Regions from separate parts of the Telluria sp. LT2P34 genome, predicted to be linked through region 1. Evidence: predicted binding sites of a transcription regulator. Region 1 holds the regulator's gene; each other region holds the start of a gene.
What was found. The regulator sigma-54, encoded in region 1, starts transcription at its own class of promoters, with help from an activator protein. The targets are predictions, from matches to a motif close to TGGCANGNAANCTGCTTT.

Region 2: a site for sigma-54 is predicted at 3,041-3,058, ahead of AC56KZ_RS14835 (PEP-CTERM sorting domain-containing protein). Genes of this name have one in related genera too.
Region 3: a site for sigma-54 is predicted at 5,386-5,403, ahead of AC56KZ_RS02575 (ANTAR domain-containing response regulator). Genes of this name have one in related genera too.

Annotation. Positions count from the first base shown of each region.
Region 1 covers NZ_JCASIN010000007.1:18,383-26,062, reverse strand. The annotation lists gene queF (NADPH-dependent 7-cyano-7-deazaguanine reductase QueF) at 1-435, shown strand, start outside; gene AC56KZ_RS17330 (PTS sugar transporter subunit IIA) at 801-1,283, shown strand; gene hprK (HPr(Ser) kinase/phosphatase) at 1,293-2,228, shown strand; gene rapZ (RNase adapter RapZ) at 2,421-3,284, shown strand; gene AC56KZ_RS17315 (enoyl-CoA hydratase/isomerase family protein) at 3,297-4,382, opposite strand; gene hpf (ribosome hibernation-promoting factor, HPF/YfiA family) at 4,470-4,823, opposite strand; gene AC56KZ_RS17305 (RNA polymerase factor sigma-54) at 4,888-6,360, opposite strand; gene lptB (LPS export ABC transporter ATP-binding protein) at 6,366-7,127, opposite strand; gene lptA (lipopolysaccharide transport periplasmic protein LptA) at 7,127-7,680, opposite strand, start outside.
Region 2 covers NZ_JCASIN010000005.1:103,673-111,352, forward strand. The annotation lists gene dxs (1-deoxy-D-xylulose-5-phosphate synthase) at 1-162, shown strand, start outside; gene AC56KZ_RS14820 (alpha/beta fold hydrolase) at 337-1,191, shown strand; gene AC56KZ_RS14825 (hypothetical protein) at 1,203-1,556, shown strand; gene AC56KZ_RS14830 (2OG-Fe(II) oxygenase) at 1,525-2,220, opposite strand; gene AC56KZ_RS14835 (PEP-CTERM sorting domain-containing protein) at 2,329-2,997, opposite strand; gene AC56KZ_RS14840 (rhomboid family intramembrane serine protease) at 3,179-4,246, opposite strand; gene AC56KZ_RS14845 (cob(I)yrinic acid a,c-diamide adenosyltransferase) at 4,255-4,809, opposite strand; gene AC56KZ_RS14850 (FAD-linked oxidase C-terminal domain-containing protein) at 4,883-6,376, shown strand; gene glcE (glycolate oxidase subunit GlcE) at 6,387-7,430, shown strand; gene glcF (glycolate oxidase subunit GlcF) at 7,432-7,680, shown strand, end outside.
Region 3 covers NZ_JCASIN010000001.1:582,701-590,380, reverse strand. The annotation lists gene nirB (nitrite reductase large subunit NirB) at 1-1,861, opposite strand, end outside; gene AC56KZ_RS02585 (MFS transporter) at 1,872-3,185, opposite strand; gene AC56KZ_RS02580 (CmpA/NrtA family ABC transporter substrate-binding protein) at 3,455-4,648, opposite strand; gene AC56KZ_RS02575 (ANTAR domain-containing response regulator) at 4,668-5,303, opposite strand; gene AC56KZ_RS02570 (sensor domain-containing protein) at 5,946-7,680, shown strand, end outside.

The DNA.
Region 1 (7,680 bases):
AAGCTGAAGATGGGTGAGCTCGAGGGCTATTGCCTCGACCGCCTCGACATCGAGATCGACGACTATTCGCCGGCGCCGCATCTGCTCCACGCTAGCCTGAACGAGGCGCCGGTCGAGGAAACGCTGGTGTCGCACCTGCTCAAATCGAACTGCCTGGTGACCGGCCAGCCGGACTGGGGGAGCGTGCAGATCCATTACGTGGGGCCGCAAATCGAGCAGGAAGGCCTGCTGCGCTACCTGATCGGTTTCCGCGAGCACAACGAGTTTCATGAACAATGTGTCGAGCGGATCTTTATCGACATCCTGCGCCAGTGCCGGCCGACCAAGCTAGCGGTGTACGCGCGCTATACGCGTCGTGGCGGGCTTGACATCAATCCCTGGCGCACCAACTTCAGCACCGGACGTCCGGATAACCTGCGCGGCGCGCGCCAATAAACAAAAGGCAGGCGAAAAACAAGGAAAAGGCAGCTGGATGTACCTTTACAGCCACATATCCTGACAGTCAGACAAGGATTAGTAGCTTCTTTCGAATTGCAATTTTTTTGTGCAAGGACGGGGAAACGATGGTGAATCAGCCCTCTTGCCCCCAAATATTCATCCTGCATTCATTTCTGTAATAGAAATTGCGTGAACCCTTGTGAAAACGCAAAGGGCCGTCACTGCATTACTGAGTGCGGCCTCGAAAGCAGCCAATGACAGGGGTAGGATACCGACGCGAAAGCGAATTACACAGCCAGGAAAACAGGCCTATAATTCCGCTCGGCAAGTCGGCTATGTTGCCGCAACATTAGAAGCGTGTTATGACCAACCTCAGCAAAATTTTGTCGCTTGAAAACGTCCAGCTCGACATCGAAGTGTCGAGTAAAAAGCGCGCCTTCGAACAGGCCGGACTGATTTTCGAGAACAACTGCGGCATCGCACGGTCGACCGTGTCGGAAAACCTGTTCGCGCGCGAGCGCCTCGGTTCGACTGGCCTCGGCCATGGTGTGGCCGTGCCGCATGGCCGCATCAAGGGCAGTAAAAGCCTGAAGCAGCCGATCGCCGCCTTCGTCCGCCTGGCCGACCCGATTCCTTTCGAGTCGCCCGACGGCCAGCCGGTCAGCCTGCTGTTCTTCCTGCTAATCCCGGACCATGTCACCCAGCAGCACCTGGAAATCCTGTCCGAAATCGCCGAGCTGTTTTCGGACGAGGCGATCCGCACGGCGCTGGCGCACGACCCCGACCCGCGCTCGGTGCACGAACGCATTATCAACTGGCAACCCAGCTTGCAGGCCATGGGGTAAGATCGCAGCATGCTGCAAACTCCGCTTACCATCCAACGGCTGTACGACGATAACCGCGATAGCCTGCAACTTGGCTGGTTCGCCGGCTTTCCCGGCGGCGAACGCCTGATCTCGGGTGACGTCGCCTCGGCCGCCGACCAGGTCGGCCACCTGAACCTGATCCACCCGGGCCGCATCCAGGTCTTCGGGCACCAGGAACTGAATTACTACCACCGCCTGAAATCGAGTTCGCGCAGCCACGTCATCGGCGAACTGATCGGCGGCGGCCCGCCGGCGCTGATCATCGCGCAAGGCCTGGAAACCCCGCCCGACATCCTCGCCATCTGCGACGAGCAGAACATCCCGCTGTTCTCGACCCCGCTGCCGGCGGCGCAGGTGATCGACTTCCTGCGCGTCTACCTGTCCAAGAAACTGGCGAACCGCGTCATCATGCACGGCGTGTTCATGGACGTGCTGGGCGTGGGCGTGTTGATCACCGGCGACTCGGGCCTCGGCAAAAGCGAGCTGGGCCTGGAACTGATTTCGCGCTCGCACGGCCTGGTGGCCGACGACGCCGTGGAGTTCTCGCGCATCGCGCCGAACATGATCGAGGGCCGCTGCCCGCCGCTGCTGCAAAACCTGCTCGAGGTGCGCGGCCTGGGCCTGCTCGACATCAAGGCGATCTTCGGCGAGACCGCCGTGCGCCGCAAGATGCGCCTGAAACTCATCGTCCACCTGGTCAAGCGCGGCGTGCTCGACGAAGAAGTCGAGCGCCTGCCCTTCCACTTCCCCACCGAGGAAGTGCTGGGCCTGCCGATCCGGAAAGTCGTCATTCCGGTCGCCGCCGGCCGCAACATCGCCGTGCTGCTCGAAGCCGCGGTGCGCAACACCATCCTGCAACTGCGCGGAATCGATACGCTGCAGGAGTTCATGGAACGGCAACGTCAAGCGATGAGCGCGGATTGAATGTTGCCAAGGAGTCTGCCCTTGCAAGGGCAGACCGTTCCGCAGGCGCGGGACATGTCCCGCGAATTCCCTGCTACACCAACGTCAGGCCATGAGCGCGGATTAGCCTCCTCCGCATTCTTGTCCTGATTCTGTCCCTCTACAAGGAAGCCCGCTTCGACAAAGGACATGCTGTTGCGGTATCATCATGCCATGCACATCGTCCTTATTACCGGCATCTCCGGCTCGGGTAAATCTGTCGCCCTGAACGTCCTGGAAGACGCGGGCTATTACTGCGTCGACAACCTACCGCCGGGTTTGCTGCCGCACCTGGTCAATTCCGTTTCCGGCCAGGGAACGGAAAAGCTGGCCGTCGCCGTCGACGCCCGCTCCTCAGACTCCCTGACCGAACTGCCGCTCACGGTGAGCAGGCTGAAGAACGATGGGCATGAAGTAAAAGTCATGTTCCTCACCGCCAGCACCCATTCACTGGTGGCGCGCTTTTCGGAAACGCGCCGCAGCCATCCGCTGTCGCATGCCGTGCGTCCCGGCGAAAACCCGGCTTCGCGCCGCACCCTGATCGAGTGCATCGCCGAAGAACGCGAGCGGCTGGACCCGATCGAGCAGCTGGGCCACGTGATCGACACCTCGGAAGTGTCGGCCAACAAGCTGCGCGGCTGGATCAAGGTGCTGGCCGAGGTCAAGCATGCACCGCTGACGCTGTTCTTCGAATCCTTCGCCTTCAAGGTCGGCGTGCCGCTCGACGCCGACTTCGTGTTCGACGTGCGCGCCATCCCGAATCCGTATTACGACCATACCCTGCGCCCGCTGACGGGCAAGGACGCGCCCGTGATCGCCTTCCTCGACGCCCAGCCGAGCGCCGGCGAAATGCTCAATGATATCCGCCAGTTCGTCGAGAAATGGCTGCCTTCGTTCAAGACCGACAACCGCAGCTACCTGACGGTGGCGGTCGGCTGCACCGGCGGCCAGCATCGCTCGGTGTACATGGCCGAGCGCCTGGCGGCGTATTTCGGCGAGTCCGAGCGGGTCGTGCTGCGGCATCGCGAGCAGTCGTAGGCCCGTTACCGGTCAGTCCAGGTAGCGCAGCGGATGCGCATACTCCGGCCATACCGGTTCAAAAAAGCGCGCCACCATCTCCGGCGTCACGTCCTCGATCGCCGGCGGATTCCATTTTGGTGCGTTGTCCTTGTCGATCACCAGCGCGCGCACGCCTTCGAGTACTTCGCCGTGCTCGAAATTGCGGCGCACCAGTGCGCGTTCCATGCGCAGGCAATCGGCCACGCCCAGCCCGGCGCCGCGCAGCAGCATCTCGCGCGTCACGCACATCAGGAGCGGCGAGCGCTGGCGCATCGCGGCCAGTGCCTTCTGCGCGAACGGGGCGGCGTCGCCCTCGAGTGAGCGCATGATCGCCGCCACCGAGTCGGCACCGAAGTGCGCATCGATCGTGCTGCGCGCCGCCTCCAAAGCGCTCGGCCCAAGGGCATCGAAGAAGCGCGCGCCGAATGCGCGGATGGCGCCCGCCAGCTCGGCCCCGGGCGTCGTCTCGATCAGCGCGTTCAGTTCAGCCAGCTGGGCGCCCGGCACGAACACGTCGGCCAGCCCCACATATACAGCGTCGGCGGCGCCGATCGTGAGGCCGGTGAGGCCCAGGTAGTTGCCCAGTTGCCCAGGCGCGTGCGACAGGAAATGGCTGCCGCCGACGTCCGGGAACAAACCGATGTTCACTTCCGGCATCGCCATTTTCGTGCGGTCGGTGACGATGCGCAGGCCGGTGGCGGGTCCGCCCTGGGCTATGCCCATGCCGCCGCCCATCACCACCCCGTCCATCAGCGCGATATACGGCTTCGGATAAAAATGAACCAGGTGGTTCAGCGCGTATTCTTCCGTAAAAAAGTCTTCCAGCAGTGCGCTGCCGCCGGTCGGCGCCGCGTGGCCCGCCTCGTGGAAGAAGCGGATGTCGCCGCCGGCACACAAGGCTTTTTCGCTGCTGCTGGTGATCACGACGGCCTCGACCGCGGCGTCGTCGCGCCAGGCAAGCAGGGTTGCGCTCAGGCGCCGCACCATGGCGAGCGACAGCGAGTTGAGGGCCTTGGGGCGGTCGAGGGTAATCACGCCGGTGCCGTTGGCAACGCGGGTCAGGACATGGTCGGTCATGGTGGTTGGGCTTGTGGGAAAATCACCATTCTACCAACTGAAAAGGGCGCCTTCCGGCGCCCTTATTAGACGGTGCTTCGTTGCCGATCAGGCAGCAACAGCCTCTCCGCCTTCAGGTCGTCGCTTGAGCGACTCGTGACTATGGTTTTGCATGATGCTCTTGTACTTCATGACTTGGCGATCGAGCCTGTCCATCAGCAAGTCGATCGCGGCATACAGATCTTGCGCCACACTTTCCACGTGCACCATCTTCCCCGAGACGCGCAGGTTGATTTCGGCTTTTTGCCTTTTGTCTTTTTCGGTGAGGTTGTCGATGGCGAGGATGACGTGGGAGTCAATCACTTGATCGAAATGGCGGGTGATGCGTTCCAGCTTGTTCTGTACGTATTCACGGATGGCGGGTGTAACGTCGAGGTGGTGACCGCTGATAGTGAGATTCATACACACTCCTTTGAAAAAGAAACGGCTCACACAGCGCGCTTGGGTCGCGCGTGGCTGGCCGCTGTTACAAGGATTTGCGGAGACTGACTGGAGGAATTTTAAGTGCCTCGCGGTATTTCGCAACCGTTCGGCGCGCGATGACCATTCCTTGTTCACCGAGCATTTCCGCGATCTTGCTGTCGGATAATGGGTTCCTTGGGTCTTCTGCTCCTGTCAGTTGCGCGATGAGCGCCCGGATCGCCGTCGAAGAGGCTTCGCCCCCCGCTTCGGTGGCGACATGGCTTCCGAAGAAATACTTCAGCTCAAACATGCCGTGCGGGGTTAGCATGAATTTCTGAGTGGTTACGCGAGAAATGGTGCTCTCGTGCAGACCTAGTGTATCAGCAATCTCGCGCAGCACAAGGGGACGCATGGCAACCGCGCCATGGCTGAAAAAGTTGCGCTGACGCTCGACGATGGCCTGCGAAACACGCAGGATCGTGTCGAAACGCTGGCGCATATTTTTGATCAGCCACTTCGCTTCCTGCAACTGCGCGCTCATCTGTCCTTCGCCCTTGCCCTGCTTCAGCAGTGCCGCGTAGACATTGTTCACGCGCAGGCGCGGCATCACTTCGCCATTCAGCGTCACGCTCCAGCCGGTGCCCGTCTTGCGCACAATGACGTCCGGCACCACGTAGTCCGAGGTGCTCGACGCAAAAGCCGCACCCGGATGCGGATTGCACTGGCGAATCACGGCTTGCGCTTCGCGCAGGTCTTCGTCATCGCAATCGAGCGCCTTTTTCAGCTTGTTGAATTCGCGCTGGGCGAACCAGGTCAGGTAGCCCTCGACGATCTTCAGGGCCATGCGCCGCGTGACCATCGGCACGCCCGGCATTTGCCGGATCTGCAGCGCCAGGCACTCGCTGGCGCTGCGCGCGCCGACGCCGACCGGATCGAGGCTTTGCACCAGCGCCAGCGCGCAGCGCATTTCGTCCATGTCCACTTCCAGCTCTTCGGGCAGGCGCGCCAGGATTTCGTCGAGCGGTTCGTCGAGATAGCCGTTGTCGTCGATGGCGTCGATCACCAGTTCGGCCAGCGCGCGGTCGCGCACGCTCGCGCCCGTGACCCGGATCTGCTCCGACAGGTGCTCGCGCAGCGTGACGCCGATAGCGCCCAGCTGGGGGCGGCCATCGTCGTCGCCGTCGCTGCCCGGCGCGCGCGGCGCGTCGCCCCAGTCGGCATCGGCCTCGCCGCGCTCGACCTCGCCGCCGCCCTCCGCCGCATCGGCGCCCTCTGCCGGGGCCGCGGGTTCTTCTCCGCCTGGCGCCGGCGCATCCGGCGGCTGGGCGGGCGCGTCGTTGATGGCGCCGTCGGACAACAGGCGCACGGAATTGTCGAGCGGGTCGTCGATCCGCTCGAGCAAGGGATTATCCGACAGGATCTGCTCGAGCTCCTGCTGCAGTTCGATCGTGGACAGCTGCAGCAGGCGGATCGACTGCTGTAGCTGCGGCGTGAGCGCCAGGTGCTGCGAAGTCCGTAGTTGCAGGGATTGTTTCATGATACCTACATGCGGAAGTGTTCGCCGAGGTAGACACGTCGTACCGATTCGTCGGCGATGATGTCGTCAGGGCGGCCCGAGGCCAGCACGGCGCCCTGGTTGATGATGTAGGCGCGGTCGCAGATGCCGAGCGTTTCGCGCACATTGTGGTCGGTGATCAGGACGCCGATGCCGCGCTCCTTCAGGAAGCGCACGATGCGCTGGATCTCGATCACAGCGATCGGGTCGACGCCGGCAAAGGGTTCGTCGAGCAGCACGAAGCGGGGATTGGTGGCCAGCGCGCGTGCGATCTCGACGCGCCGCCGCTCGCCGCCCGACAAGGACAGCGCCTGGTTCTCGCGCAGCTTCTCGATCTGCAGTTCGGCCAACAGCGAATCGAGCCGCTCGTTGATCGCCGCCTTGGTCAGCGGCTTGCCCTCATCGGTGCGCTGCAGTTCCAGCACGGCGCGGATGTTGTCTTCCACGGTCAGCTTGCGAAACACCGACGCTTCCTGCGGCAGGTAGGACAGGCCCATCACCGCGCGCCGGTGGATCGGCAGGCTGGAAATGTCGGCGCCGTTGATTTCGATGGTGCCGGCGTCGGACGGCACCAGGCCGACGATCATGTAGAACGAGGTCGTCTTGCCGGCGCCGTTCGGCCCGAGCAGGCCGACGACTTCGCCGCAGCCCACTTCGAGCGACACGTCGCGCACGACCAGGCGCTTGCCGTAGCTTTTCTGCAGGCCCCGTACGACCAGGGTGCTGCGCGTGTCGCGGTCATCCTTCATTATTTTTTTCCTGCCGCTACCGCGGGCGCTGCCGTACGGCGCGGCGCGATGATCAGGGTGCCGCGCCCGCCGCCGGCCTTGGTCTGGCCGCTGGCGTCGTTGCGCACGGCGGCCACTTCGCGCCGGTTGTCGTAAGAGATGAAGGGGCCGACGAGTTCATTCGTCATGCGCCCGCCTTCGAGTTCCTTGACGACCGCTTTCGAGAACAGCTTGACCACCTCTTCGCGCTCTTCATATTCGATGCGCTCGGCCTGGCCTTCCATCCACAGGTCCGGCCCGCCGTCGCGCTTCTGGCGGAAGGTCGCCACGCGCCCCGGATTCGACGTCAGCGTCACGCTCATATAGCCTTCCGGCGTTTCCCGTACCAGCGCGCGGTCCGATTTCAGGGTCAGCGTGCCGCGCGTGACGATCACATTCCCGGTCAGGATGCGCGTCTGCGTCACTTCATCGACGTCGAGCGAATCGAATTCGACCACGGCCTGCTTGAGCGAGTCCGCCTTCTCGGCCGATACCGACAGCGACACCAGCGAAAGGAAAGCGGCGGCGAGCACAT
Region 2 (7,680 bases), on a different contig from region 1:
AAGCCGCTCCTGATCCTGGGCCTGCCCGATAAATTCATCGACCAGGGCGACCCGGCCGCGCTGCTGGCCTCCGTCGGCCTCGACGCCAAGGGCATCGCCGCCTCGATCCGCACGCGCTTCGGCGCCGCCGGGGAACCGCGGCTGGTGGTGAACAATACCTGAGCTGATCCGGCTCCATGAGAAGCGGCGCTGCGGCGCCGCTTTTTTTACGTCGGGCGAAGTGGGCTGCAGCGCGCTTCAGCTTGCTGTTTCGGCAGTTCGTCGCATGGCGCCGCTGGCCTGCTCCTTCGAATGCTAACTTCCAGCATCGAAAGAACAAACCAAGGGAAAATAAAAATGAGGCTCTTCATTCGCTCGCTCGCCGCCGCGGCCCTGATCGTTTGCTGCGGCGCCCGGGCGCAGACGCCGGCGCCGGCCGCGGCCCTCGCAAGCGAGCAGATTGCCGTCGGCGCCAAGCCCTACCAGGTGCAGATGGCCAGCGCCGGCGCCGGCCGCTACACCGTGATTTTCGAATCCGGTTTCGGGACCGACCTGCGCGCTTGGCGCAAGGTGGCGCCCGAAGTGGCCAAGGTCGCGCGCACGCTGACGTATTCGCGCGCCGGCCACGGCGCATCCGAGCCGCGTCCCGAGCCGCGCACGATCGCGCAAAGCACCGTGGAACTCGAACAGCTGATCGCAGCGGCCAAGCTGAGCCCGCCTTTCATCCTGGTCGGCCATTCCTATGGCGGTTTGCTGGTGCGCTCGTTTGCGGCGCGCCATCCGGAGCAGGTGGCGGGCATGGTGCTGGTCGACCCGGCCGACGAAGGCTTCAATCCGGCGCTGCGCAAACTCGATGCCGCGCGCGCAGCCGACGACGATCGCCAGTTCGACGCCATGGTGCCACCGAAGTTCCAGCCCGAACTCAAACTGTTGCAGCCGGTGCTCGACAGCGGCACGCTGGCGCTGGCCGGCAAGCTTCCGGACGTGCCGACCGTGGTCCTGACCTCGGTGCAGCAGGCGGACAAGCCGATGTTTTTCCTGGAGTCGCCGCAAGCGGTGGCGGCCAAGCAGGCCCTGCACGCCGGCTTTGTAAAACAGTTCCGCGACGGCTCGCAGGTAGTGACCTCAAAGAGCGGTCACAACATCCAGCTCGAGGAGCCGGAACTGGTGATTGCGGCCGTCAACAAAGTCATTGCGCAGGCGCGCCGCTGAAGAAAAGGCTGATGAACATGGATGATGTAAAGAGGACCGAACTGATCCGGATGGGCTGGGAGATTCACCGCGTTGTCGAAGAAAGCTATCTGTCTCATTCCCCTGCGCAGGCAGGGGAGGGCAGCACCGACCACTGGATGGAAAGGCGGCGCCTGCTGCTGGCCGACATGGCCATCCATTTACTGCAAACAGCGATCAAGCCGGGGAGTATCGAACTGGACCAGCTGCGCAACAACCTGCATGCGATTCTGACGATCGCCGATCCGTTTCTGCCGCATGCCGACCTGAAACAGGCCACCGCCAACATCTACCTCGACCGCGCACCGACGATCTTCACCGGGCAAACAGTTCCTCGGCCCGCCTGAACAGGATCCACGAGGTGGCGATGTATTTGTCGCCGCTGACCGGCACATGCCCCTTGTGGGTGTGCGTGAACCCGGCCGGGGCGATGATCAGGCGTCCCTTGCGCGCTTCCACCTTGCGTTCCTGGTAGAGGAATTCGGTCTCGCCGCCTTGCGCCACATCGTTCAGGTAGAACTGGAACAGCAGCACCCGGTGCAGGGTCTCGCAGCTGGCGTTTTGCGGATAGACCTCGGAATGCCAGTGGTGATAACCGCCGCTGCCTTGCAGGTATTTCTGCAGGTTGATCGCGCCGCAACGGTACATCGACTGCATCAGCCCCGCCAGGTAAGGCGTGCCGCATTCGTCGAAATTCGCCAGCGACAGCGCGACCGGTTCGCCCGTTTTTGGGTGCTTCACCATCGGCGCCAGCGCGCCCAGCACGAGGGCGCGGTGCTGGTCGATGTAGCTGGCCAGGTGCTGGGCGACCGCCGTCATCATCAGGTTGCCCACGTCATGCCATTCCGGATGCGGGGCGATGGTCAGGTCGTAGCTGTCCTTCTTGCTGGTGTCGACGCCCGCGCCGGTGCGTCCGCGCACGACCTTGTCGCTGGTGTCGAAACGCGCGACGATGGCGTCGCATTGTTCCGGCGCGAGGGCGCCGTCGTAGATGCCGATGAAGTCCTTCAACGTCGATCCTTTCCGCTGTAGAGATGTACGCAAGGGAGTGTAACCTGCGTTCGAGCGGAAAGGCGAGCAAGCCCACCGGGAGGGCGGGCTTGTACGGCAGTACAGCGTTTACTTGCGACGGCGCGCTGCAGCGAAGCCGAAAAGACCAAGGCCGAGAAGCGCCAGCGACGCCGGCTCAGGCACGGCGGTTACATCCAGGTCGTTTGCGGTCAGCGTGACGCCGTTGCTGATATTCACCGTGCGAATGCCAACGGTATTGAACGAGGCGAAGTTGGTGACGCCTGCGATGCGGGCATCGGCGCCGGTCAGCGTCAGCATTTCTTCATCGCTCGGGTTCAGCCAGACGTCGAGTGCGTTGTAGACGCCGCTGCTATTGCCGGTCTTGTGCAGGTAGCCCATCAAGTGGTAGTTGAGGCCGGCACTGACATTGCTATTAACCAGATAAAAATTGTCGTTGTTGTTCATCCGCAGGAAGAGATCGTTCGTGCAGGTGGCCGTGCCGCCGCAATTGGCCTTCAGACCGAAGCTGGGACCGTTTGCTGTGTTGAAGAACACGCTAAAGAAGTCGTTGTCTTGCAGCGTACCGGTAAACGAAAAATCAAAATCCATGAACACACCAGCCGACTGGCGCGATGGCAGGGCGATGGTCGTGGTTTTGTCTTCTGGCGTGTTGACGGTATACGTGGCCGTGCCGTCGATCAGAGGCAGGGTTCCGGCATTTGCAAGGCCGGTAGCGCCGATGAGCGAGGCAATCAGGAAGGTGGATAGTTTGGACATGGAAATTCTTTCGACTTAAGTTATTTTTAAAACATCACTAACAAAAGCAATTTCCATGCCAATAGGAATTATTTCTTGATATTCAGTAACTTAAGTTTATAACAAGAGTCTCTGCGTTCTGAGATGTAAATTTTTCCGACAGTGGCCATGCTCCTGATCGCGCACATGGTTGTCCTCGACCTCATCCCGCCTTCGGTGGCGGCAAGTGGATCGAGCGTGCCAGCAGGTGGCCGGCCAGCCAGCCGCCGACCAGGCCGCCGATGTGGGCCGCGTTGTCGGTATGCGGGTAAATGAATCCCATCCACAGGCTGAACAGCAGGAAGGGCACCAGCGAGGAGCGCAGCTCGGACACGACCGTGGGCGGCACGCCGCTGTTGCGGCGGCCGAGGAAGGCCAGCAGGCCGCCGATGATGCCGAAAATCGCGCCCGAGGCGCCCACGCTATTGACCTTCGGGTTCCACAGCACGCTGGCGAGGCTGCCGGAAACGCCTGCCAGCAGGTAGAGGCTGGCGAAGCGCGTGCTGCCGAAGATGCGCTCGGTGACGCGGCCTACCTGCCACAGGGCCAGCATGTTGAAGCCCAGGTGCCAGATGCTGCCGTGCAGGAACATCGAACTGACCAGGCGCCACCATTCGCCATTCAAGGTGCGGCGGCCGTAGTTCGAGCCCCAGTCCACCAGTTGCTGGGCATGCAGCATGGCCGACACGTTCGGATGGAGCGCGAAAAATTCGCGCAGCGGCGCCACCAGTGAGGCCTGGTAGTGCTGGCGCGCCAGCCACATGGTGCCGAAAATGCCGATATTCGCCGCCAACAGGCCCCAGATCACCGGCGTGGACGGGCTCCAGTAATCGATCCGGTCGTGAAAGACTTCGTTCTCTTCGTGTTCGCGCGTAAACGCTTCGAGCTGGCGCGTCGGCAGCAGCGCGACGATCTGCCTGGCCGTCAGGGCGTCGGCGACGGCAAAGCCCACCGTCACGTTGCTCTTGACACCCAGCACGTCGAAATACACGTCCTGGCCGTTGGCATAGGCGTTCACGATATCGACCATGCGGATACGCTCTTCGCGCCGCTGGGGCAGGCGGAACGAGCGCTGGCTGCTGGCGCGCAGGAACACGAAGTCCTGCTGCAACTCGAGCGTGCCCTTGCCGCGGAAACTGTAGGGGTTGGACGGCCACTTGACGCCGGCCATGTAGAAGCGAACCTCGAAGACCTTGCTGTCTGTACTGCCTCGCACTGGACTACCTGCCATGCGCCGCCTCAGCCGCGCTGGCGCTGGTGGTTCCACAGCACGTCGGCGCCGCCCGCGAAGCTGTTCAGCACGCGCGCCAGCACGAACATCAGGTCCGACAGCCGGTTCACGTACTGGCGCGGCTGCGGGTTGATGGTATCCGTTGTCGAGAGGGCGACGATGGCGCGTTCGGCGCGGCGGCAGACCGTGCGGCAGACGTGGGCGAGCGAGGCCGCGCGCGAGCCGGCCGGCAGGATGAATTCCTTCAGCACCGGCAGGTCGGCATTGTATTTTTCAAGCAAGTCGTCCAGGCGCGCCACGTGCTCGTCCTTGATCATCTGGTAGCCGGGAATGCACAGCTCGCCGCCGAGGTCGAACAGGTCGTGCTGGATCGAGACCAGTTCCTCGCGCAGGTCGGGCGGCATGTCTTCGCACAGCAGCAGGCCGACGAAGGAATTGAGTTCGTCGACTTCGCCCAGGGCATGGATGCGTGCGCTGTCCTTGCCGGTGCGGCTGCCGTCGCCGAGGCCCGTGCTGCCGTCGTCTCCGGTGCGCGTGGCGATTTTGGAGAGTCGATTACCCATGATTATGTCCAGCCTTGAAAAAAGATAGCCCGAGGATACGGCAAAACGATGTGATTGTGCTTACAATTGGAGGATGAGCGCATCCCTCCCAGTCCCATCCGTTGCGCCGATCGAGCGCCTGCAACAGGTTGCCGCGGCACTGAACGCCAGGCTGCCGCACGGTGTCGTCCTGCATGACCCGGAAGACACGCGTCCCTACGAATGCGACGGCCTGGCCGCCTACCGCCAGCTGCCGATGATCGTCACGCTGCCGCACGACGAAGCGCAGGTGCTCGAGATCCTGAACGTCTGCCGCGAACTCGGCGTGCCGATCGTGCCGCGCGGCGCCGGCACCGGCCTGTCCGGCGGGGCGCTGCCGATCCACGACGGCGTCGTGCTGTCCACCGCGCGCATGAACCGGATCCATCGCATGGACGCGTATTCGCGCACGGCGACCGTGCAGCCGGGCGTGCGCAACCTTGCCATATCGGACGCCGCGGCCCAGCACGGCCTGTATTACGCGCCCGATCCGTCCTCGCAGATCGCCTGCACCATCGGCGGCAACGTGGCCGAGAATTCGGGCGGCGTGCACTGCCTGAAATACGGCCTCACCGTTCATAACGTGCTGCGCGTGCGCGTGGCCACCATCGACGGCGAAATCATCGAACTGGGCAGCGAAGCGCTCGACGCCCCGGGACTGGATCTGCTGGCCGTCTTCATCGGCTCGGAGGGCATGCTCGGCATCGTCACGGAAGTCACGGTGAAACTGGTGCCCAAGCCCGCCGCCGCCCAGGTGATCATGGCCTCCTTCGATGACGTCGTCACCGGCGGCAATGCGGTGGCCAGCGTGATCGCGGCCGGCATCATCCCGGCGGGACTGGAAATGATGGACCGCACCTCGGTGCGCATGGTCGAACCCTTTGTCCATGCCGGCTACGATATCGACGCCGCCGCCATCCTGCTGTGCGAGGCGGACGGCACGCCGCTCGAAGTGGCCGAGGAAATCGAACGCATGACCGCGGTGCTGGAGGCGGCCGGGGCCAGCGCGATCGCGGTGTCGCAGACGGAAAGCGAGCGCATGCGTTTCTGGTCGGGGCGCAAGAACGCGTTTCCGGCGGCAGGGCGCATCTCTCCGGATTACTACTGCATGGACGGCACCATTCCGCGCAAGCACCTGGCGCGGGTGCTGATGGGCATCGAAGCCATGGAAACCACCTACGGCCTGCGCTGCGCCAACGTGTTCCATGCGGGCGACGGCAACCTGCATCCCCTGATCCTGTTCGACGCCAACCAGCCCGGCGAATTCGACCGCGCCGAAGCCTTTGGCGCCGCGATCCTGGCGCTGTGCGTGGAAGTGGGCGGCACCATCACGGGCGAGCACGGCGTCGGCATGGAAAAGATCAACTCGATGTGCGTGCAGTTCAAGCGCGCCGAGCTCGACGCTTTCTTCGCGGTGAAACGCGCTTTCGATGCGCCGATGCTGCTCAACCCGGACAAGGCCATCCCGACCCCGCACCGCTGCGCCGAATTCGGCAAGCTGCACGTGCACCAGGGGCAGGTGCCGTTCCCGGACCTGCCGCGCTTCTAATGGGCCAGACATGATCGAGCAATTCAGGGACCAGGTGAGGGCGGCGGCCGCAAGCAAGACCACGCTGCGCATCCGCGGCGGCGGGACCAAGGACTGGTACGGCGGGCCGCTGGCGGGCGAGGTCCTCGACACCCGCGCGCACGCCGGCATCGTCGACTACGAGCCGACCGAACTGGTGATCACCGCGCGCTGCGGCACGCCGCTTGCCGAGATCGAAGCCGTGCTGGCCGAACGCAACCAGATGCTGGCCTTCGAGCCGCCGCATTTTGGTCACGGCGCTACCTTCGGCGGCGCCGTGGCCGCCGGCCTGTCGGGCCCGCGCCGCGCCAACAGCGGCGCCGTGCGCGACTTCGTGCTGGGCGTCCAGCTGATGGACGGGCAGGGCGAGGTGCTCGGTTTCGGCGGCCAGGTCATGAAAAACGTGGCCGGCTACGATGTCTCGCGCCTGCTGGCCGGCTCGCTCGGCACGCTCGGGCTGATGCTGGAAATGTCGGTCAAGGTATTGCCGCGTTCGTTTGCCGAGACCACGCTGCAGTTCGAGATGAGCGAGATCGAGGCGCTGCGCAAGCTGAACGAATGGGGCGGCCAGCCCTTGCCGGTCTCGGGCAGCTGCTGGTTCGACGGCGTGCTGTCGCTGCGCCTGTCGGGCGCGCGGGCGGCGGTCGATAGCGCGGTCAAGTCGCTGGGCGGGCAGGTGCTGGCCGACGCCGACGCCTTCTGGAGCGGTTTGCGCGAGCAGCGCCATGCCTTTTTCGCAGGCGAGGCGGCCTTGTGGCGCTTGTCGGTGCCGTCGACGGCGGGCGCGATCGTGCTCGGCGGCGCCCAACTGATCGAGTGGGGCGGGGCCCAGCGCTGGCTGCGCGCGGCCAGCGCCGACGCCGAGGCGATTCGCCGCACGGCGGCTGCCGCCGGCGGGCATGCCACCCTGTTTCGCGGCGGCGACAAGGCAGTCGGCGTATTCCAGCCGCTGGCGCCCGCCGTGGCGCGCATCCACACGCGCCTGAAGACGGCTTTCGATCCGTCGCAGGTTTTCAATCCCGGACGGATGGTCTGACATGCAAACCAACCTGGCAGATTTCATCAAGGGTACGCCGGACGGCGATGAAGCCGAAGCGATCCTGCGCGCCTGCGTGCACTGCGGCTTCTGCACCGCCACCTGCCCGACCTATCAACTGCTCGGCGACGAGCTCGATGGCCCGCGCGGGCGCATCTACCTGATCAAGCAGGTGCTCGAGGGCGTGGAGCCGACCCGCAAGACCCAGCTCCACCTCGACCGCTGCCTGACCTGCCGCAACTGCGAAACG
Region 3 (7,680 bases), on a different contig from region 1:
ACTCGAAGCCGGCCGCGATCAGCTCTTCCCAGATCGGCGGCAGCTGGTCGACGCGGGCGCCGAACAGGTCGACGCGCTGGCCACCGGTGATCTTGGTGTACAGGCCGTACTTCTTGGCGATCGTGCCGACCGCGATCAAACCGTCGGCCGTGACTTCACCGCCCGGCATGCGCGGCACCACCGAGTAGGTGCCGTCCTTCTGGATATTGCCGAGGAAGTAGTCGTTCGAATCCTGCAGGCTCGCGTGTTCCGGCTTGAGCACGAAATCATTCCAGGTCGAGGCCAGGATATTCGCGGCGACCGGCTTGCAGATGTCGCAGCCCAGGCCCGTGCCGTGGCGCGAAAGCAGTTCGCCGAAACTCTTGATGCGGCCGATGCGCACGAGGTGATGCAGCTCCTGGCGCGTATGATTGAAGTGTTCGCACAGTGCGCGGCTGACGGCGATACCCTGCCTGGCCAGTTCGGCCGTGAGCACTTGCGTGACCAACGGGACGCAGCCGCCACAGGCGGTGCCAGCGCTGGTGCATTTTTTCAGGGCGCCGATGCTGGTCGCCCCATCCTGCACGGCCGCGCACAGGGTGGCTTTCGAGATGTCGTTGCAGGAGCAGATCTGGGCCGAATCGGGCAGCGCGTCGACGCCCAGGCCGCGCCTGGGCAGGGCGCCTGCTTGCGGCAGGATCAGGCTTTCCGGGAATTCCGGCAGTTCGATGCCGTTCAGGGCCATCTGCAGCAGGGTTCCGTACTCGGCGGCGTCACCGACCAGCACCGCGCCCAGCAGCCGCTTGCCACAATCGCTGACGACCAGCTTTTTATAGGTCTGGCGACGCTCGTCCAGGTACTGGACGCTGCGGCTGCCGGACGTCGCCCCATGGGCGTCGCCGATGCTGGCCACGTCCACGCCCATCAGTTTGAGCTTGGTGCTCAGGTCCGCGCCGGCAAAGCCGCCCGGTGCGCCCAGCAGGTGGCGCGCAGCGGTGCGCGCCATGTCGTAGCCCGGCGCCACCAGGCCGAACAGCTGGCCCTTCCATGCGGCACACTCGCCGACAGCATAGATGTGGGGGTCGGAGGTGAGGCAATCGTCGTCGATGGCGACGCCCCCGCGCGGGCCGAGCGCCAGTGCGCTGGCGCGGGCCAGCTCGTCGCGTGGGCGGATGCCGGCCGAAAAAACGATCATGTCGGTATCGAGATGGGTGCCGTCGGCAAATTCCATCCGGTGCCTGGCGTTTTGCCCGTCGACGATCGCCAGCGTGTTCTTGCCGGTGTGGACCGTGACGCCAAGCTCCTCGATACGGCGGCGCAGCACGCCGGCGCCCGGATCGTCGACCTGGACCGCCATCAGGCGCGGCGCGAACTCGACGACGTGGGCTTCCAGGCCCAGGTCGCGCAGCGCTTTGGCGCATTCCAGGCCAAGCAGGCCGCCGCCGATGACGACACCGGTGCGCGAACGGGCGCCGCATTCGCGCATCGCTTCCAGGTCTTCGATGGTGCGGTACACGAAGCAGTCGGCGCGCTCGCGGCCCGGAACTGGCGGCACGAAGGGCGCGGAACCGGTGGCCAGGACCAGCTTGTCGTAGAACAGTACTTCACCGCCGGCCAGGGTGACGGCACGGGCGGCGCGGTCGATGGCGACCACTTTCGCGTTCAGTTTCAGCGCCAGGTTGGCGCGGTCGAAGAAGCCGGGTGCGACCAGCGACAGGTCGTCGGCCGTCTTCCCGGCGAAGAAGTCGGACAGGTGCACGCGGTCGTAAGCCGGACGCGGCTCTTCGCCGAGCACCGTGATGTGCACGTGCGGCGCCACCGCGGCGAGCGACTCGACAAATTTGTGGCCAACCATGCCGTGGCCGATGACGATGATGTCCATGCTGTTCTCCTTACGCGCTGGCCGCTGCGGGATCGGCGGCGCCAGCATTGACGGCGGTACTGCTGAAACGGGCGCCGAGTGCGCACAGGCTGGCGACGACCACGAGGCCGCCGAGGATCGTCAGGGTCTGGCGCACGTCGCCGGTACCTTTCATGAGAAAGCCCGCCAGCACCGCGCCGACATTGCCGCCGGCGCCGACGATGCCTGCCACGCCGCCGAGCGCCTTGGGTGCGACGAAGGGCACCAGCGCGTAGGTCGCCCCGCAAGCCATGTGGGTGAACAGGCCGAAGATCAGCATCGCCAGCAGGGCAAAGGCGACGCCTTCGGCGTTCGCGAACCAGAGCAGGCCCAGGCCTTCGCCGATCATCAGTACGAACAGGACCGTGACACGGCTGTTGAGGTCACCGCCCGCTCTTCCTGCGCTGCGGTCCGACAGCCAGCCGCCCAGGGCACGGGCAAACAGCGCCAGCAGGCCGAAGCTCCCGGCCGCCATGCCGGCCGCGCCCAGCGAGAGACCGTAGTGGTCGACGTAATAGATGGCGGCGATGTTGTGGATGAAGATCTCGATGCCGAAGCAGGCGCCGTAGGTGACGAACAGGAGCCAGGCGCGGTGATTGCGGCAGGCTGCCTTGAAACTCGCCAGGCCGCCCTTGCCGCCGCCCTCGAACGGGATACCGGCCGCGCGCAGCTCGCTGAAGTTGCCCGCCGGGCAATCCTGCGTATAGCGCCAGTAGACGACGGACATGAGCAGCATCGCCACGCCCGGCACCACCAGCGCCAGGCGCCAGCCCAGCGTTTCGCTGACGCCCGCCATGACGAGTGCGCCCAGCAGCAGCGGCATGGCGGCCTGCGCCGCGCCGCCGCCGGCATTTCCCCAGCCGGCAGCGGCCGCGTTGGCAGTGCCGACGACCCTGGACGAGAACATCACCGAGGTGTGGTACTGGGTAATGACGAAGCTGGCGCCGACCGCCCCGATACCGAGGCGGAACAGGAGAAAGCTTTCGTAGCTCTGCGCGAAGGCAACGCCGAGCACGGGAATCGCGCCCAGGGCCAGCAGGGCGGTATAGGTCTTGCGCGGACCGTAGCGGTCGCACATCGGGCCGACGATAAGGCGCACCAGGATGGTAATGGCGACGGCGGCGATGTTGATGTTGGCGATCTGCGCCACCGACAGGCCGAACTCGCCTTTAATGACCGGCATCAGCGGCGCGCAGGCGAACCAGGCAAAAAAGCAGATGAAAAATGCGACCCAGGTCAGGTGGAAGGCCCGCATCTGGGGCGTATGGAAGTCGGTGAGCGTGATGCTGTTTGCTTTGCTGGTCATGGTATCCCTCGTTCATGAAACAAAAAGGCGTCCGCATCCCGTGGTAGTTTCCAGGGAGGCGGACGCCGTTGTCCGAAAGGCCGGTCCAGCATTGGACCAACTGTTGTGGTGCCGAAGGATCGTCGTTGATCCTGTCAGGGTAAGTGCAAGAGCCGTGCCAGGCCCCGGGCGGGGCGCACAGCCTTGCAGATTCGTGGAGGCGCTACATTGCAGTGCACCATGCGCTGAAATGATGCGGGACGCCGCACCGCGCTGGTCTGGAATTCAATTCAAGCGATGACAGGCTGCGCCGCACCGGGAATTCCCGGCCACGCGGCATAGCCGGCTGGATCGCTCCCATCCCAGACCCTGCCATCGATCAGCCTGCTGCTGCGCATGTCGCCAGCCGGCAGGTCCACGCCCGCCTGCAACGCCGCCTCGCGGTAGATATCCAGATGATTGACCGCACGCGCCACAGCGGCGAAATCCGGGTCCTCGCGCAGCAGTCCCCAGCGCCGCTGCTGGGTCAGGAACCACATCCCGTCCGACAGCCACGGGTAAGTGGCCTCGCCGTCGCCGAAGAAGCGCAGGCCCGGGAAATCGCTCGGTCGCGGAACCAGGCTTGCGCGCAGCAGATCGATATCGGCATGGACATAGGCGGGGCTGGCCAGCACTTCGGCGGCCGCTTCGCGGTTCGTCGGCGAGGCGTCGAGCCAGCGCGCCGTGTCGAGCATGGCGGCGACCAGGGCGCGGCAGGTGTTCGGATGGCGGGCGACGAAATCGGCGCGGGCCCCGAGCGCCTTGCCGGGATGGTCGGGCCAGACCTGGCTGCTGGGCGCGGCCAGTACGCCGCTCGCCTCGATCACTGCGCGCCTGCTCCAGGGCTCGCCCGCGCAGAAGCCATCCATGTGGCCGGCTTCCAGGTTGGGCGCCATCTGGCTTGGGGGCAGGGTGACGAGCCGGGTCTGCGTCAGTGGATCGATCCCGGAGGCGGCCAGCCAGTAGCACAGGAACATCGCGTGGTTCCCGGTGGGGAAGGTATGGGCGAAGGTGTAGCGGCGCGGCTGTCCGCGCATCAGCTGTGCCAGCCCGTCGCCATCCCTGACGCCGGCTGCCGCGATGGCGCGGGAGAGCACGATAGCCTGGCCGTTCTGGTTCAGGTTCATCAGCACCGCCATGTCGCGCGCCGCGCTGCCGATGCCCATCTGCAGGCCATACAGCAAGCCGTACAGAGCCTGCGCCGCATCGAGCTCGCCGTTCGTCAGGCGGTCGCGCATGCCGGACCACGAGTGCTGCTTTTCCAGCACCAGCCGAACGCCGTATTTTTCGTCGAAGCCGAGGATGGACGCCATCACCAGCGGCGCGCAGTCGGCCAGCGGCATGAAGCCTATCCTGAGCACTTCCTTTTCCGGCCGGTCCGATCCCGCGCCCTGGTCGCCGAATTTAGCGCCAACGGTGGCGCCCTTGCTTGCCAAGCCTGTCATGCGGTTCCTTTCGCCGGGTCTAACCCAGCAAGTCCTCGACGTCGAGGATGCGCTGCGCGATCTCGGCCAGTCTCATGTTCTTGTTCATCGCCACGCTGCGCAAGCGGCCATAGGCTTCCTGTTCGGTCAAGCGGTGGCGCGCCATCAGCGTGCCCTTGGCGCGTTCGATGACCTTGCGTTCGGCGAGCTTCTGGCGCGTGTCCGCCAGTTCGCCCAGCAGCTTCTGTTCGCGCCTGAAGCGCGCCAGCGCCACGTCGAGTACCGGACGCACCCTTTCGGCGCGCAGGCCGGCCACGATATAGGCCGAGACTCCCGCGGCCACCGCCGCTTCCATCGTCGCCGTGCTGTCATTTTCCGTGAACAGCACGATCGGCCGCCGTTCCTCGCGCGTGGCGATGACGATGTGCTCGAGCACATCGCGCGCATCGGACTCGCTGTCGACAATGATCAGGTCAGGCTGCAACTGGGCGATCCGCTCGGGCAGGAAGATGTCTGGCGGGAGCGAGGCGACAATGTCATAACCGGACTCGAGCAAGCCGATGCGCAGCGCCGCGCTACGGCAGGCCTGGGCAGCGAGGGCGGCATCGCCAGCCAGCGCGTCGCCACTGGTGACGACGACAATGCGCAGGCTGAGGGGTCGATCGATTCGTTTCATGCATCGAACCATGCAAGAAACGGGCCACGAAGGCGCAGCCGCGATGAGGGCGCGGGGCAGTTCCTCGCCGGGCACGACAAGTTTAGCTGGGACCGTGCCAGGCGCATGCACGCGTAATGCGTGATCGACGAATGTATTCAACCGGCCCGCAACCAGTACCTTAGCCTGCCGATACGCCAGTGCCGAGCTTGACAACTTTGATAACGTTGGACACGTCCAGCAGCTTTCGTGCTGGTAGGAGGAGGCGCGGGCACAGGCAACGGAAAAACACCCGCCTGGAATACGACATTCGTGCTGTTCGCCCCTGGTGGATGCTCCACGGTTCGTCAGGATTCGATAAAAACTGTTTATTATCGTGGCTGGACACAGACGGCGTTAGTAGACAACCAATTGCTTCATGGGTGATCAATGCGTGGAATTCTTTTCGGAGCACTTGCCCTTTCTGCCGCTTTCCTGAGATCGAACGCTCGGGCAATTGCCACGACAGCCCCGAACATGGCCAGCAGGCCACTACATCGGGCCGCGCACGCTGAACGGATTGGCCCGACGCTGCTGACGTCCGTACTTGTAACCCTTGCTTTATGGGAGGGATCGCGGCGCGTGAGTAGTAGGCAAAAATCGAATTGTGGGGACGACAAGGCATTGCTGGATGCAATCGTACGAAGCTGCCCGGACGCCATCTTCCTCAAGGATACCCATGGCATCTACCTTGCCTGCAACCGAGCGGCTGCAACCTTGCTTGGTCGTGCCCAGCATGAAATCCTAGGAAAGTCAGATTACGATTTGTTCCCGCTGGAAGTAGCGCGGCAGCACCAAATCCGTGATGAAGAAGTCATTAAGACATGTCAGAGCCTTGTTTACGAACAGCTCGTGCTCGGAAGTAGTTCAGGCGAGACTAGAACGTTCGATCTGCTCAAGACACCCGTCGAGCGTGGCGACGGCACGATAATGGGTGTGCTGGGCGTCGGGCGCGACGTCTCTGCAAAGCGCCGCGAAGAGCAAAAGCTTAGGGAACAGGAGAATCTGTTGCACGAAATGAGTTCCCTGGCCCATATCGGCGGCTGGGAAATCGACGTGGTGGAAAATCGATTTTCCTTTACGGCCGAGCTTGCGCGGCTGCACGAATTCGAACCGGATCGTCAACTCAGCCTGGCGATGTTCCTGTCGCACTACGACGACGGTCAGCGACGCCGGATCAAGCAGGCACTCGGGCATACGCTCGACACCGGGGCGCCTGAGGACATGGATGCGGAGATGGTCCTGCCCAGCGGTTCGCGCAAATGGATGCGGGCGCATTGGCGGGCGACGAAAACGGGCGATGAAGTGACGCGGATATGGGGAATGGTCCAGGACACGACGGCACGGCGCAAGCTGAGCGAGTCGATGCAGATGGCGGACCTGATTTACCGCACCACATCCGACGCAATCCTGATCACCGACCGTCTCAATGTCGTAGTTGACGCCAATCCCGCATTCCTGCTTCTGTTCAAATACACATCCGGCGAAGTGATCGGGAGGACGGCAAGCAGCTTGCTTGCTGTATCCCCTGCGCAACTGCCCGCGACGCTGCATGCCGCGTTCGACGAACCCTGCCAGTGGGAAGGCGAGCTACGGTGCAGTCGAAGCGACGGCACGATGATCGACGTCTCTGTTGACATCAATATATTGCGGGCAGGCGACGAAAACGCGTTCAGACGTGCTATTCACTTCACGGACGTGACCGAGCACAAGCGCAAGGATCGGCAACTTTGGGTTCGGGAAAATTTCGATCAGCTGACGGGCCTCCCAAACAGGGGCCTCTTCCTGGATCGCCTCGAACAGGAGCTGAAGAAGATCGGCGCCGATCCGGATTGTGTCGGCCTGCTATGCCTGGACCTGGACCGGTTCAACGAAATTAACGAGATGGCTGGAAACGCCGGAGGCGACCGCGTTCTCGTAGAAATGTCGGACCGGATAAAAGCCTGCCTGTCGGGGACGTCGACACTGGCCCGTCTGGGCGGCGATCGCTTCGGCGTGATTCTGGCGGACTGCCCGCGCGCTCAGCTTGAAATGACAGCCCAGGCAGTCATGAACGCCATTGCTGTACCGCTTGCCAAGGATGCGCAGCACGCATCAGGGATGGACGGGAACGGGGGCATGTATCTTTCTGCAAGTATCGGCATTGCCGTCTTTCCGGACGATGCTTCTCACGCGGAAGCGCTGGTAAAGGCAGCGGAGCTGGCGATGGTGCAGGCAAAACGCAGCGGTGGCAAGCGCCTCCAGTATTTCGCTCCCTCACAGCAGGAAGCGGCACTGGAAAAAATGAGGATGGTGAATGAATTGCGCCACGCGCTGGAACGTAATCAACTGCACATTTTTTTCCAGCCGATCATTCACG